Regions from separate parts of the Candidatus Symbiopectobacterium sp. genome, predicted to be linked through region 2. Evidence: riboswitches for the same ligand, from Rfam matches in the RefSeq annotation. Region 2 holds a riboswitch; the other holds the start of a gene.
The links. A riboswitch is a leader RNA that binds a small molecule or an ion and turns the genes downstream of it on or off. The one in region 2 is predicted to bind thiamine pyrophosphate.
Positions count from the first base shown of each region.

Region 1: it holds a riboswitch for thiamine pyrophosphate, as region 2 does, so the genes downstream of both, thiC (phosphomethylpyrimidine synthase ThiC) here and thiB (thiamine ABC transporter substrate binding subunit) in region 2, are expected to answer to the same signal.

Region 1 covers NZ_JAHWCO010000003.1:177-7,587, reverse strand. The annotation lists partial or broken gene QZ506_RS00100 (PLP-dependent aminotransferase family protein) at 1-225, shown strand, start outside; partial or broken gene thiH (2-iminoacetate synthase ThiH) at 494-1,595, opposite strand; partial or broken gene QZ506_RS00090 (thiazole synthase) at 1,592-2,376, opposite strand; gene thiS (sulfur carrier protein ThiS) at 2,378-2,578, opposite strand; gene QZ506_RS00080 (HesA/MoeB/ThiF family protein) at 2,575-3,342, opposite strand; gene thiE (thiamine phosphate synthase) at 3,335-3,979, opposite strand; partial or broken gene thiC (phosphomethylpyrimidine synthase ThiC) at 3,976-5,917, opposite strand; TPP riboswitch at 6,047-6,170, opposite strand; partial or broken gene rsd (sigma D regulator) at 6,292-6,756, opposite strand; partial or broken gene nudC (NAD(+) diphosphatase) at 6,865-7,411, shown strand, end outside.
Region 2 covers NZ_JAHWCO010000743.1:488-6,444, forward strand. The annotation lists partial or broken gene QZ506_RS21345 (thiamine pyrophosphate-binding protein) at 1-556, opposite strand, end outside; gene thiQ (thiamine ABC transporter ATP-binding protein ThiQ) at 856-1,605, opposite strand; gene thiP (thiamine/thiamine pyrophosphate ABC transporter permease ThiP) at 1,589-3,217, opposite strand; gene thiB (thiamine ABC transporter substrate binding subunit) at 3,193-4,206, opposite strand; TPP riboswitch at 4,251-4,380, opposite strand; partial or broken gene QZ506_RS21365 (IS1 family transposase) at 4,388-4,564, shown strand; partial or broken gene QZ506_RS21370 (IS1 family transposase) at 4,793-5,488, shown strand; partial or broken gene QZ506_RS21375 (Rpn family recombination-promoting nuclease/putative transposase) at 5,810-5,957, shown strand, end outside.

The DNA.
Region 1 (7,411 bases), on a different contig from region 2:
CCCTGCGGAATCTGTGTTAGCCGACCGCAAGGCGGATTTCTGATGTGTATTGAGTTTCCTGAAACCTTCGATACGTTGCGGCTGAATAGCTTGTTACGTCAGTCCGGTATTCAGATAGCCTCTGGCTCGTTGTTCTCTGCGCCCGGCAAATACCGCAACTGTATGCGCGTGCACTACGGTCTGCCGTTAACCGATGAGATGCAGCAGATGCTACGCGTGATTGGCGAGCATGCAGAACACCTGCTGCATGAAGATACGATGAGAGACCCTAGGTGTATGTCGAAGAAGGGCCGATACAGGGCGACAGCGCCACCCTGTATCGGCAGCGAGGGCAAAACCGAATGGAACAATTCGTTTTTGGTCGACGCATCAAGGTATTCAACATCATCACGTTACGTAGCGAAAGATAAACAGAGGGTGCATGGTTTGGCCGTTTTATCGCCGAATAGTGGCATTATTCGCCCCTTTATCCAGCGTTATGTTGATGACGCGACTACCTTCCCAAATATCCATCCCAGTCTTTCCATACCGGTTGCAGGCCGGCCTGTGCGACGGCTTCCGGGCGGCGATTATCATGGGGGGGAAATTGCTCCAATTCGGAACGATTGTCTGCATAGCCTCCCGGCTGCGTTTTGGAAAATGCACTAATGCTGTTGATGGCAATAGGCACCACGTAATCGCGAAAATAGGGGGATTCTCGGGTAGATAACGACAATTCTACGTCGGGCGCCAGCAGGCGGAACGCGCAAATCACTTGCAGTAATTGCGCTTCGTCCATGATCGACGCGGGTGTGATGCCGCCCGCACAGGGCCGCAGGCGCGGAAACGAGATGGAGTAACGGCTCTGCCAGTAGGTTTGCTGCAAATACAGCAAGTGTTCCGCCACCATATAGCAGTCGGTGCGCCAACTGTGCGATAAGCCAATTAACGCGCCGAACCCGATCTTGTCGATCTCGGCGCTGCCCAAACGATACGGTGTGTCTAGGCGCCAATGAAAATCCTGCTTGTTGCAGCGCAGGTGATGTTGCTGATAGGTCACCGGATGGTAGGTTTCCTGATAGACCATCACGCCGTCCAGCCCCAGCCCTTTCAGCTCGGCGTAATCCTCTTGCGCCATCGGTTGCACTTCCATCATTAGTGCGCTGAAGTGTGGCTGAATCAGTGGCAACATGTCGCGAAAATAATCCATGCCAACTTTACGTTGATGTTCCCCCGTGACCAGCAGCAGGTTGTCAAACACCAGCGCTTTGATGGCGGAAATCTCGCGCAGGATTTCTCAAGGTGTTGCTCTTGATGTGGTTGCTCATGGAGAAACCACAGTAGGTGCAGTCATTGGCGCACAGGTTTGACAGGTAGAGCGGAACATAAAAGCCCACGGTATTACCGAAGCGTTGCCGGGTAAGCTGCTGAGCCCGTGCAGCCAGCGGTTCCAAATAGTGCCGCGCTACCGGGGAAAGCAGTGCCATCATATCGTCACGAGAGAGCGTGGTTGCGGTGAGAGCACGTTCCACATCGTGTGCGGTTTTGCTATTGATATCGAGAGTGATGGCATCCCAATCGAGCTGTTCCCAGCGAGTACGAAAAGCGCGCGTCATGATTGCGCCTCCGACGTTATCTGATGAAGAAAGCCGGTCAGCGGGCTGGTGGCGCTCTCCACATGCTGGCGTTGGCATAATCCGGCGTGGCGTGCCCGTTCGCCCGCGTTTACTGCTAAACGAAAGGCGTGAGCCATCTGCACCGGGTCGCACGCCACGGCAATGGCCGTGTTAACCAGCACCGCATCGGCCCCCATCTCCAGCGCCTCGGTGGCGTGGCTGGGGGCACCAATACCTGCGTCAACCACGAAGGGTACTGTGGCCTGCTCAATAATGGTGCGAAGGAAATCGCTGGTTTGCAGTCCCTGATTGGAGCAGATAGGTGCACACAACGGCATCACGGCGGCGCAACCGGCCTCTTCCAGTCGTTTGCACAGCACCGGGTCCGCGCCGCAGTAAGGCAGTACCACAAATCCCTCTTTGACCAGGCGCTCAGCGGCGCGCAGGGTTTCAATCGGGTCGGGCAACAGGTATTTGGCATCGGGGTGAATTTCCAGTTTCAGCCAGTGCGTGCCCAGCGCTTCGCGCGCCAGCCGTGCGGCGAACACAGCCTCATCTGCGGTTTTTGCCCTTGAGTATTGGGCAGGAGCTTCACGCCAAGCTGCTTGAGCGGTGCGAAGATGGCGTCATTACCGGTTTTCAGGTCAACACGTTTCATGGCCAGCGTGACTAACTGAGAACCCGAAGCCTGCAACGCTGCGTGCATCAGTTCGGCGGTAGCGAATTTACCTGTTCCGGTTAATAACCGGGAAGAAAAGCGAGTATCGGCAATCTGCAACATATCAACCCCCTGCGATAGCCTGAAAAATAAGAATATCGTCGCCTGAGCAAACGGGTCGTGTCGCCCATTCGTCACGCGGAACAATGGTCTGGTTTATCGCCAGCGCCGTACCGGGCTGCAAGCGATCCAACACCGTCAGCAGGGTTTCCACCGTAATGCCATCATCGCACGCCATAGGGGTGTCGTTCAGCGTGATGTTCATGCCGCGATACCCTTACAGACTGGGCAGCACGCCGAGCGGCTTAACTGAAAGGTTTGCCAGCTTTGTTGCTTGCCATCAAACAGGCACAGCTTGCCGCTGAGTGCGGAAGGCAACCCCGCCAGTAGCTTGATGGCTTCCAGCGCCTGAAGCGTGCCGATGACCCCGACCACTGGGCCGAGCACACCGGCGGTGCGGCAGTTACGCTGCGGTTCTGTCGCTTCTGGATAGAGACAGGCGTAACAGCAGTGTGGATAGGGGGGCGTTAGCACCAGCAACTGTCCGCTAAAACCAACCGCACTGCCGCTGACCAGCGGCGTTTGCTGCTGAACGCAAGCGGCGTTCACCGCATGGCGCGTGGTCATGTTGTCACTGCAATCCAGCACCAGATCGGCCTGTTGAACCGCGTGGTGTAAGGCCGTTCCTGCGAGACGCTCAGTGAGCGTTACCACCTCTGTTAACGGGGTGAGTGCCAAGAGCTGCTGTTTGGCGAGCGTGGCTTTGGGGCGAGAAATATCCTGCGTGCGATAGAGGATTTGCCGTTGTAGATTGGAAATATGCAGTTGGTCGTCATCTGCGATCGTCAAGCTGCCGACTCCAGCGGCAGCGAGATAGAGCGCGGCGGGCGCGCCTAGCCCGCCCATGCCGACCAGCAGCACACGGGATTTTTTTAGCCTTTCTTGTCCTTCCGGGCCGATATCTTCCAGCAGCAATTGACGGCTGTAGCGTAAGAACTCTTGATCGCTCAGTGCCGGATCGTTAAGCATCATGACCCTCCTGATTTTCAATCAGGCCAAGCAGGGTGGCAGTGGCCTGGCGCCAGTCGGCGGCCTGCGTGATTGCGCTGACCACTGCAATACTGCCGACGCCGGTAGCCAGCACGTTCGGTACGCGGTCAATACTGATGCCGCCGATGGCCACGGTAGGGAAACATCCTTGTAGCACGTCAATGTGACGCTTCAATTCGCTCACGCCCTGCGGAGCGGAGGGCATCTCTTTGGTTTGTGTCGGGAAGATATGCCCGAGGGCGATATAAGACGGTTTGAGCGCTACGGCGCGAGCCAGTTCCACGTCGTCGTGGGTTGAAATTCCCAAACGTAGCCCCGCATTGCGGATTGCCTCCAGATCGGCGCTATCCAGATCCTCTTGGCCCAGATGCACGCCGTATGCCCGATGTTTGACAGCCAGTTGCCAAAAATCGTTAATAAACAAGCGTGCCTGATAATCCTTCCCGAGCGCGATGGCCTGCATGATGGCGGTCTCAGCTTGTTCTGCAGTGTTGTCCTTAATGCGTAACTGGATGGTTTTTACGCCAGCACCGAGCAGGCGCTCGATCCAGGTTACACTGTCCACTACAGGATAAAGTCCGAGCAGGGGGGCGGTCGCGGGAAATGCCAGATTCATTTTGCTTCCTCCCCGAGCAGCGTCGTGGCACTGTGGTAGAGCTCGCTGCCGCGCGCTCGGAACTGGACCGACTTCTATCGGCTGCGCTTCCACAGCTGGGGTGGGATTTTTCGCAGCGTATTCAATCACTTCCTGCGAAATTTTCATCGAGCAGAATTTGGGGCCGCACATGGAACAGAAGTGTGCCACTTTGCCGGATTCTTGCGGAAGGGTTTCATCGTGATAGGCGTGTGCGGTTGTCGGGTCGAGCGCCAGATTGAACTGGTCTTCCCAACGAAACTCAAAGCGTGCTTTGGACATGGCGTTATCGCGGATCTGCGCACCGGGATGTCCTTTCGCCAGATCGGCTGCATGTGCGGCGATCTTGTAGGTGATAAGCCCCTGCTTCACATCCTCTTTGTTGGGCAGCCCAAGGTGTTCTTTCGGTGTAACGTAGCAGAGCATGGCGCAACCGAACCAGCCAATCATCGCGGCCCCGATACCGGAAGTGAAGTGGTCATAGCCGGGTGCGATATCGGTGGTCAGCGGCCCCAATGTATAGAACGGCGCTTCGTGGCATCGCTCCAACTCTTCGGTCATGTTGCGGCGAATCATCTGCATCGGCACATGCCCCGGCCCCTCAATCATCACTTGCACGTCATACTCCCAGGCGATGTTGGTCAACTCACCCAAGGTATGCAGCTCGGAAAACTGTGCCTGATCGTTGGCATCCTGAATGGAGCCGGGACGCAAGCCATCGCCCAGCGACAGGGCAACATCGTAGGTTGCACAAATCTCGCAGATTTCACGGAAGTGGACGTAAAGAAAGTTCTCCTGATGGTGCGACAGGCACCACTTCGCCATGATGGAGCCGCCGCGCGATACGATGCCGGTCAGGCGCTGTGCGGTCATCGGCACATAGCGCAGCAGCACCCCCGCGTGAATGGTGAAGTAATCAACACCTTGCTCTGCTTGCTCAAGCAGCGTATCGCGGAACATTTCCCACGTGAGGTTTTCCGCCACACCATTGACCTTCTCTAGTGCCTGATAAATAGGAACGGTGCCAATTGGTACTGGGCTGTTGCGCAGTATCCACTCGCGGGTTTCGTGAATATAGCGTCCGGTGGAGAGATCCATCACGGTATCGGCCCCCCACAGCGTGGACCAGACCAGTTTTTCCACCTCTTCCTCGATAGACGAGGTGACCGCCGAGTTGCCGATGTTAGCGTTCACCTTGACCAGAAAATTGCGCCCGATAATCATCGGTTCAGATTCGGGGTGATTGATGTTGGACGGGATGATGGCACGGCCTGCGGCGACTTCCTGGCGCACAAATTCCGGGGTGATGTTGTCCGGCAGGATCGCGCCAAAGCTTTGTCCCGGGTGGTGGTGGCGCAACACTTCGCTGCGAATACGCTCACGTCCCATGTTCTCGCGGATGGCGATAAACTCCATTTCCGGCGTTATGATCCCTTGGTGCGCATAGTGCAACAGCGTGACGCACTTGCCTGACTGGGCACGTTTGGGCTGCGGTAACTGTTCAAAGCGCAGGTGATCTAACCCTGCATCCGCCAATCGCTGCTGGGTAAAACGGGAACTGACGCCAGAAAGTGGCTCGGTGTCGTTACGTTCAGCAATCCAATCGGCACGCAGTTTGACCAGCCCGGTACGCACGTCCGGACGTGCGTCGGGATCGCCATACGGCCCTGCCGTGTCATACACCGGCACGGCTTCGTTAGGTTCATAGCGAGGATTGTCTTTGTCGCCACCTAACAGCGTTGGGCTAAGGGAGATTTCCCGCATCGGTACACGGATATCACTGCGCGACCCAGTAAGGTAGATACGCGTGGAGTTAGGGAAGGTGGTGCCGCGCAAGTTATGAATAAACGCCTTGGAGGATTCGCGCTTTTCGGGACGGCCAGACGGGGTTTTTGGCGTTGTAGCGGGTGATTGAGACATAGCATGTTCCTGATTATGGTTAAGGAAAAATGCTTGTCTGGAGCTCGCAGGGAGTAATTATGGTTGTCTTGGCCCCGATTTTACGCGCTATGCCGGTAACAACATGGCGTTGATAACGGTGACAAAACAGAATGGATTACTCTTGTTCCCTTCGCAGGTTTTAACCTGATCAGGTTCCGCGGATCCCGAATAAACGGTCTCAGCCTGCGGTTTATGTAGGACATAAACACGCTAGGCACTCCGACAAGATACGCCCGATATTCAGCACAGCGGCTGTTTACCAAGCAATAACCCCATTACCATGAGGTTAATAAAACGCTAACACTTTAGGACGTCTGAGAGATACTGTCAAAATGTAAGGTGGGGCGATGCTGTTATTCTTTATCAATGACCAGGTGAATCAATCGATCTTCCAGAGCAAAGCGTTCCGCCATGGCTTCGCCGACGCTTGACAGCGCCTACTGAAACTCAATGCAGTTGTCGTGATCGATGGCGGTCGCCAGACTGCTGTCGTAGAAATCCATAATGAATTGCGTGTTGGCCTGTAACGCCAGCGCCAGACGGTGCGTTTGCGCCAGCTTTTGATCGCTCAGTGCAACTGCCTCTTGCAAGATGCGCTCATAGACATGGAAATGGCAGGCGGAAAGATAGTCCACAAGGTTGTGGAAAAAATCATCCAGCGCCTGCTCATCGAGCGAGGTGTGTTTATCTTTGTTTGGCTTAATGCCGACCAGATGGTAATAGGCAATCAGAAGTTGCTTGCGCGCTTGTAGCCATTGGTCTATTAACGCATTATTGCCACCAACGTACTCAGTCAGACTTTGTAATTGGTTTAACATTGTTGACTCCGTGCATTGATAAGAAAGAACAATCGGTGACAATGGAATTCTGCCATATCCCTGACAGTTAAAATGCCAGTGGAGTGTCTGTGGAGCAATAGAAAAGATATGGAACAAACATTAAAAGGTGATGAGCATGGGTGGTGGGTGGTGGGTGGTGGGTGGTCAGCCATGATAGTCAAGTGTGGCTACCCGAAGGGAAGCTCCCGTATGGCACGGCGGCGCAGTGCGGATTGGAAGGCATTGTTGGACGCCAGATAGGGGAGTGGCAGGGGGAGTGCGTGTGGCTGGTCAGTCACCAGAAAACGTCGCAGATGGATTCTGTACGCCAACTGCTGGATGAAGACGTGGCGCTGTTTCAACTGGCAGGACGCGGTGTACAACTGGTCGAGTTTTATCGTTCGCTCCAGTTTTGCGGCTATTGCGGGAAGAAAATGGTGCACAGCAAAACGGAGCTGGCGTGCTTGTGTCAGCAGTGTAAAGAGCGGTATTACCCACAAATCGCCCCGTGTGTGATCGTGGCGATCCGGCGTGGCGAAGAGATCTTGCTGGCGCAGCACCAACGTCACCGCGGCAATATGTATACCGCGCTGGCAGGTTTCGTGGAAGTGGGAGAAACGCTCGAACAGGCAGTCGCCCGTGAAGTGATGGAAGA
Region 2 (5,957 bases):
TGGCGGGGGTGAGATCGGGTTCAGCAATGGCTGGCAGTTCGGACAACGCTATCGTAGCGGTTTGAACATCTTTCGGAATATCGATCCATACTGGGCCCGGACGCCCTGATTGCGCGATGCGAAACGCGTCTGAAATTACGCGCGGCAGCTCGTTGATGTCCCGCACCAGATAGTTATGTTTGGTGACTGGGATGGAAATGCCACAAGTGTCCACTTCCTGAAAGGCATCGGTGCCGATCATGGTCGAGGAGACCTGACCGGTAATGCACACCAGAGGGATGGAATCGAGTTTCGCATCAGCAATCGCGGTAAGCAGGTTAGTTGCTCCCGGGCCGCTAGAGGCCAGACAAACGGCGGCTTTGCCGCTGGCTCGTGCCATGCCCTGCGCGATAAATCCTACCCCTTGCTCATGGCGGGCGAGAATATGGCGGATGGTTGTGCTCTGCCCCAGCGCATCATACAGCGGCAGTGCCGCCCCGCCGGGAATGCCCGCTACCGTGGTGATACCCTGCTGTTCCAACAGCAGGACGATCAACTGTGCTCCGGTATAACGCATAGTAATATCCTTCATCTGGGCCGGTGCGTTTTCGGAGCGGGGAAGGTAAAAACAAGAAACCCCGCTCGGGTTGCGCCGGCGGGGTTTGGGAATCGTGCTGTAATTCGGAACCCGTTAGGGCGCGTCGCCGACAACGACCGCGTCAACATGCGTGGTGTGTAGTAGTGCAGAAGTCATAGCAGCGGAGTGTCTCACGGTGATCCTGTCAATCAGTCAGTTAATTAGCAGTTTTATATAAGCACGGGCGTTGCAATAGGCGCAATACCCACAAGGAATAAAAAGTGAAAATTTTATTCAGCTCACAAAATATCCTCTGTTGAGTCTTCGCGATATGTAGGCGATCGGTCACGTGTGGCGCTGATCCCCAGTATCAGCGCCACCTCGCTGCTGCCGTCACACAGCGACATCGTGGGGCCATCGTAGGCTATGTTCCCATCGACCAACAGCAGACTGCGTGGAGCAATACGCAACGCGTCATCCAGATTGTGAGTGACCATCAGCAGTGTAAGTTGCTGCTCTGCACACACCCTATCAACCAGTGTGAGCATATCCTGACGCAGCGCCGGATCGAGCGCGGAGAACGGTTCATCCAGCAGCAGGACAGGGCGTTGGCGCAGCAGGCAGCGGGCCAATGCGGCGCGCTGGCGTTGACCGCCAGACACCTGCGCGGGCAGGCGCTGCATCAGGCTATTTAAGCCCACGTGTTCTGCAATAGCGTGCAATGCCTGACGCTGTGCTGCCGTGAGACGCAAACCGGGGTGTAGGCCAAGCGCAATATTTTGCTCCAGCGTCAGGTGTGGGAACAGGTTGTTTTCCTGAAACAGAATTGACACCGGGCGCTCGGCGGGCGGCGTATAGCGATGATCGTCGCCATTTAGCCACAGTTCGCCGCTGTTCGGCAATAAAAAACCGGCAATCAGGCTGAGCAGCGTACTTTTTCCCGCACCGCTTGGCCCCAACAGGGCAACGCGCTCTCCCGCAGCGATGTTGACATCGAACTGCATGGGGGCCTGTTGATAGAGATAAGTGAGTTTATTCAACGACAGCATGTCGGCCCGCCCGTTTTTGCCACAGGGTCAATGTCTCCATCACGGTAAACAACGCGAAACAGAGCAGCATCAGCAGCAGTGCGGTTACCGCACCGTCTGCGCTGCGATAAGCGCCAATTTGTTGGTAAAGATAGAAGGGCAACGTGCGGAACTGCTCATTGCCAAACAGGGCGATAATGCCGAAATCCCCCACCGAGAGTACGCAGGCAAATGCCATCGCCTGCGTGATCGGTTGTTGCAACGCGCGCAACTCAATCAGACGAAGACGGTGCCAACCGCGAATATCCAGAGATTGGCACAACAGATTATAGCGCTGAGCGATGTCGAGCATCGGGTTCTCCAACACCTTGAGCGCGTAGGGGATGGCCATCAGCGCGTTAGTGGCGACCACCAGCCCATAGGGGGATGTCGGTAGCCCTACGGTGTTGTTAAGCACAAGAAAAAAGCCTGTCGCCAATACAATGCCCGGCATCGCCAGAATTAGCAGGCCGCTGATGTCCATCAACTGTCCGGCCAGCCGCTGCTGACGCAGTTTCAGCTCACGGCTGCTCCACAGCAGCATCAGGGTCAGGATGACGCAAAGCACACCTGCGCCGAGCGCGATACGCAGGGATGTCCACAGCGTTTGCCACAGCGCGGGCTGTTTGAGCACCGCCAGCATCGCAGGACTGAGACCATCCAGCACCACGGCTAGCAACGGTGGCAGCAGCAATGACAGCGCAGCAACGATAATCACGGTATCGCCCAACCGTCCAGCCAGAGAATCCTGTGGGTTGCACCAGCGTAATTGCTGGGTATTGCCCACGGCGAACCACGATCCGAGTCGTTGGCTCAGTAGCACCAACCCCAGACAACAGACCATCTGGATCAGTGCCAATCCAGCCGCACGCGCAGGATCGTAATCAAAGCTCAATGCCTGATAGATAGCCAATTCGATAGTAGTGGCGCGCGGGCCTCCACCGAGTGAGAGTACGGTGGCAAAACTGGCGAAGCAGAGCATGAAAATCAGTGCCACACTGGGCAGGATTTGACGCCGTAACCACGGCCATTCAATGAGACGAAAGGTTTGCCAGGCATTCATGCACAACTGGGCCGCTAGCTGACGCTGCTCCGTGGAGATGGACTCCAGGGCTTGCAACAGCAGACGTGTCGCCAGCGGCAGATTGAAGAACACATGGGCCAACAGAATCCCTTGCAGGCCATAGGGGGAAAAGGTGTAGTCGATGCCGAGTGCGCTTAAGCCTTGTGCCAGCCAGCCCTGTCGCCCGTAGACGCGCAGTATGCCAAATACCGCCACCAACACCGGTAACACCAGCGTCATGGCGCACAGGCGCAACAGCCAGGTTCTGCCGGGGAAATGGCGGCGGTAGAGGGCGCGTGCCAGCACAATGGCGGGCAGCGTGGAGAGTAGCGCCGAAAGCAATGCCTGCCAAAAGGTAAAGCGCACTACGTACCATACATAGCTGTCACCCCATAGCGTCTGCCATGGGGTATCAGGAGCCTGATGCCAGAGAGCGCCAAACGCGAGCAGGGCAACACCTGCCAGCAATGCCGCGACAAACCGCCCAGGCCAGAGCCAGTGTGGGATCAGCGGCTGACGGCGCGTTGCCATGCCTGAATCCACTGCCCACGCAGGTCTGCCACCTCTTGTGCGCTAAAGGACAGCGCTTTTTCCGGGCGCGCCAGCGATTGGAAACCTTCTGGCAGTGCCACGCCTGTGACCGGATACATCCAGTTGGCGGTTGGCATCAGGCTTTGGAACGTCGGGCTGAGAATAAACTGCATAAAGCGGTTAGCGAGTTCCGGCTGCTTGCTGGCGGTCAACTGCCCAGCAACTTCAACTTGCATATAGTGGCCTTCGCTGAACAGCGCCGCTGCGTAGTTAGTCTTTTTCTCTTCGATAATGTGATAGGCCGGAGAGGTGGTGTAGCTCAGCACCAGATCTGCTTCGCCTTTAAGGAACAGACCGTAAGCCTCACTCCACCCTTTGGTGACGGTAACGGTTTTACGCGCCAGTTTTTGCCAGGCGTCAGGCGCTTTATCGCCATACACCTTTTGCATCCACAGCAGCAGGCCCAGCCCCGGCGTACTGGTGCGCGGGTATTGATAAATGACCTTCAGCGGTTGCTCGCTGTTGATCAAGGCATCAAGACTGGTCGGTGGATTTTTTAGCTTGTCTTTGTTGTAGACGAACGCGAAGTAGCCGTAATCGTAAGGCAGGAACGTGGCGTTGTTCCAGCCGCCGGGCAGCGTTAACGCGGCGGTTTTCACGTGGTTTGGGGTAAATAGCCCGGTATCCGCTGCCGCCTTGAGCAGGTTGTTATCCAGCCCCAACACGATATCCGCTTTGCTGTTTTTACCTTCCATGCGCAAGCGGTTCAACAGGGCAACGCCATCTTCCAGCGCGACGAAATTTAATTCGCACTCGCACTCTTTTTCGAAGGCTTTTTTAATCGCCGGGCCGGGGCCCCATTCAGACGCGAAGGAATAGTAGGTGTAAACGGTCAATGCGGGCTTGGTATTAGCGGCAGCAGAGCCGAACAGCACGGCAGAGAGGCCGAATACAGCAAGTAATAAACGGGATAATAGCGACTGCAACACTTTGCACTCCTGGGTATATTAGGGTGGCAAAGGACTTTGAGGCAGGCGAATGCACTCTCAAATCCCTTCGCCGATATTAACCGGATCAGGTTCGACGGGTATTTTCTCAGCATAAATACCGTGCGTTGACAATGCGATATCGCCAACAAACGGCCTGCACCCCGTTGAGAACGTCATTGAACTTCCAAAAGTAAAACACATTGTTAGCAAGCTGTATACACAGCGTATTGGGTGTGCACATCTGACACTGCGTAACCGATTGTAACGGCTCAATCGCAAGACGCTCGGATATTCAAAATCATCCGAAATGCACGATAGGATCATCGGTACTTACATCGAACGCGAGCACTACGTCTGATGCTACATCAACTTATTGAATACACGAACCAATCAGTTTTACAAGGAAAATCTCAACGAAAGGCTGGATAATATATTGAAAGTTGGGTTGAGTGGTAAAGAAAGAAAAACAGCACTCAACTTACTCAAGGATGTCGATGGTTATACTGAATCTTCGGCACGAGAATTGGGTCGTGTATTCAACACGTTGATTGCAGTGTACCATATCCGGTTTTGGATGTGGAATACAGTGGCTAAAGTTTATGTAAGATGCCCGTTTTGTGAACAGACATCTCCTGTGAAAAACACGGTTATGGCAAAAGTGGCCATCAGCGTTACCGTTGTCAGTCATGCAAACGCACCTTCCGGCTCGACTATGCCTATCGTACCTTCCAACCGTGAATGACAGACCAACTCATTGACTTGGCAATGAATAATGCGGGTATTCGTGACACTGCGCGGGCACTACATATTAGTATAAACGCCGTCGTGCGCACTTTAAAAAAACTTTCTCCGCGGAATGTAACAACGCAGCCACTGGATAACCTGCAAATTTAACTGATTTGCGAAGTGGATGAGATGTGGTCATTTGTTGGCAACAAAGAACGAGCGCTGGCTGTGGTACGCATGGGAGCCGCGTTTGAAGCAGATTATCGCTCATGCATTTGGCTCTTGCAGCAAGAAAAATCTGCATAAGTTGCTGAAACTGCTCTTGAGATTCAGTGTGGCGTTTTGGTGCACGGATGGCTACAGTGCTTACAACGACGCACTTCCAAAAGCAAAACACATTGTTGGCAAGCTGTATACACAGCGTATTGAGCGTGAAAATCTGACACTGCGTAACCGATTGAAACGGCTCAATCGTAAGACGCTGGGATATTCAAAATCATCCGAAATGCACGATAGGATCATCGGTACTTACATCGAACGCGAGTACTACGTTTGATGCTACATCAACCCATTGAATACACGACCTCTCCGCTGAGGTCGATGTAGATGATGCTGCCAGATTTAATACCGTTGCAGGGCAATCCTCTACGTTAAACCGCAATTTCCCACTCAATAGTATCCCAATGATTATTATATTGATTTATATCGACTTATTTTGGTTAATTAAAATTAATACCGCCAAAAATACCGACATCGCTGAACCGCCGGCACAAGTCCGAACTCGAGCAGTTCGCACAGAGGCACTGACAGCCGCCCCAGCTCGTTGGGCCGGGGATTTCGATGGCATACCGTAACCTGAGCAAGGTATACTGCGCCAATGACAACGTCCTCACTCTCCCAACATGACTCCCTGTTCAAAAAATTCCTCGGCGATATCACGGTAGCCCGAGACTTTCTGGAAATCCATTTGCCGCCTCACCTACGTGAACGCTGCGATTTCAGTACACTGGCGATGGTATCGGGCA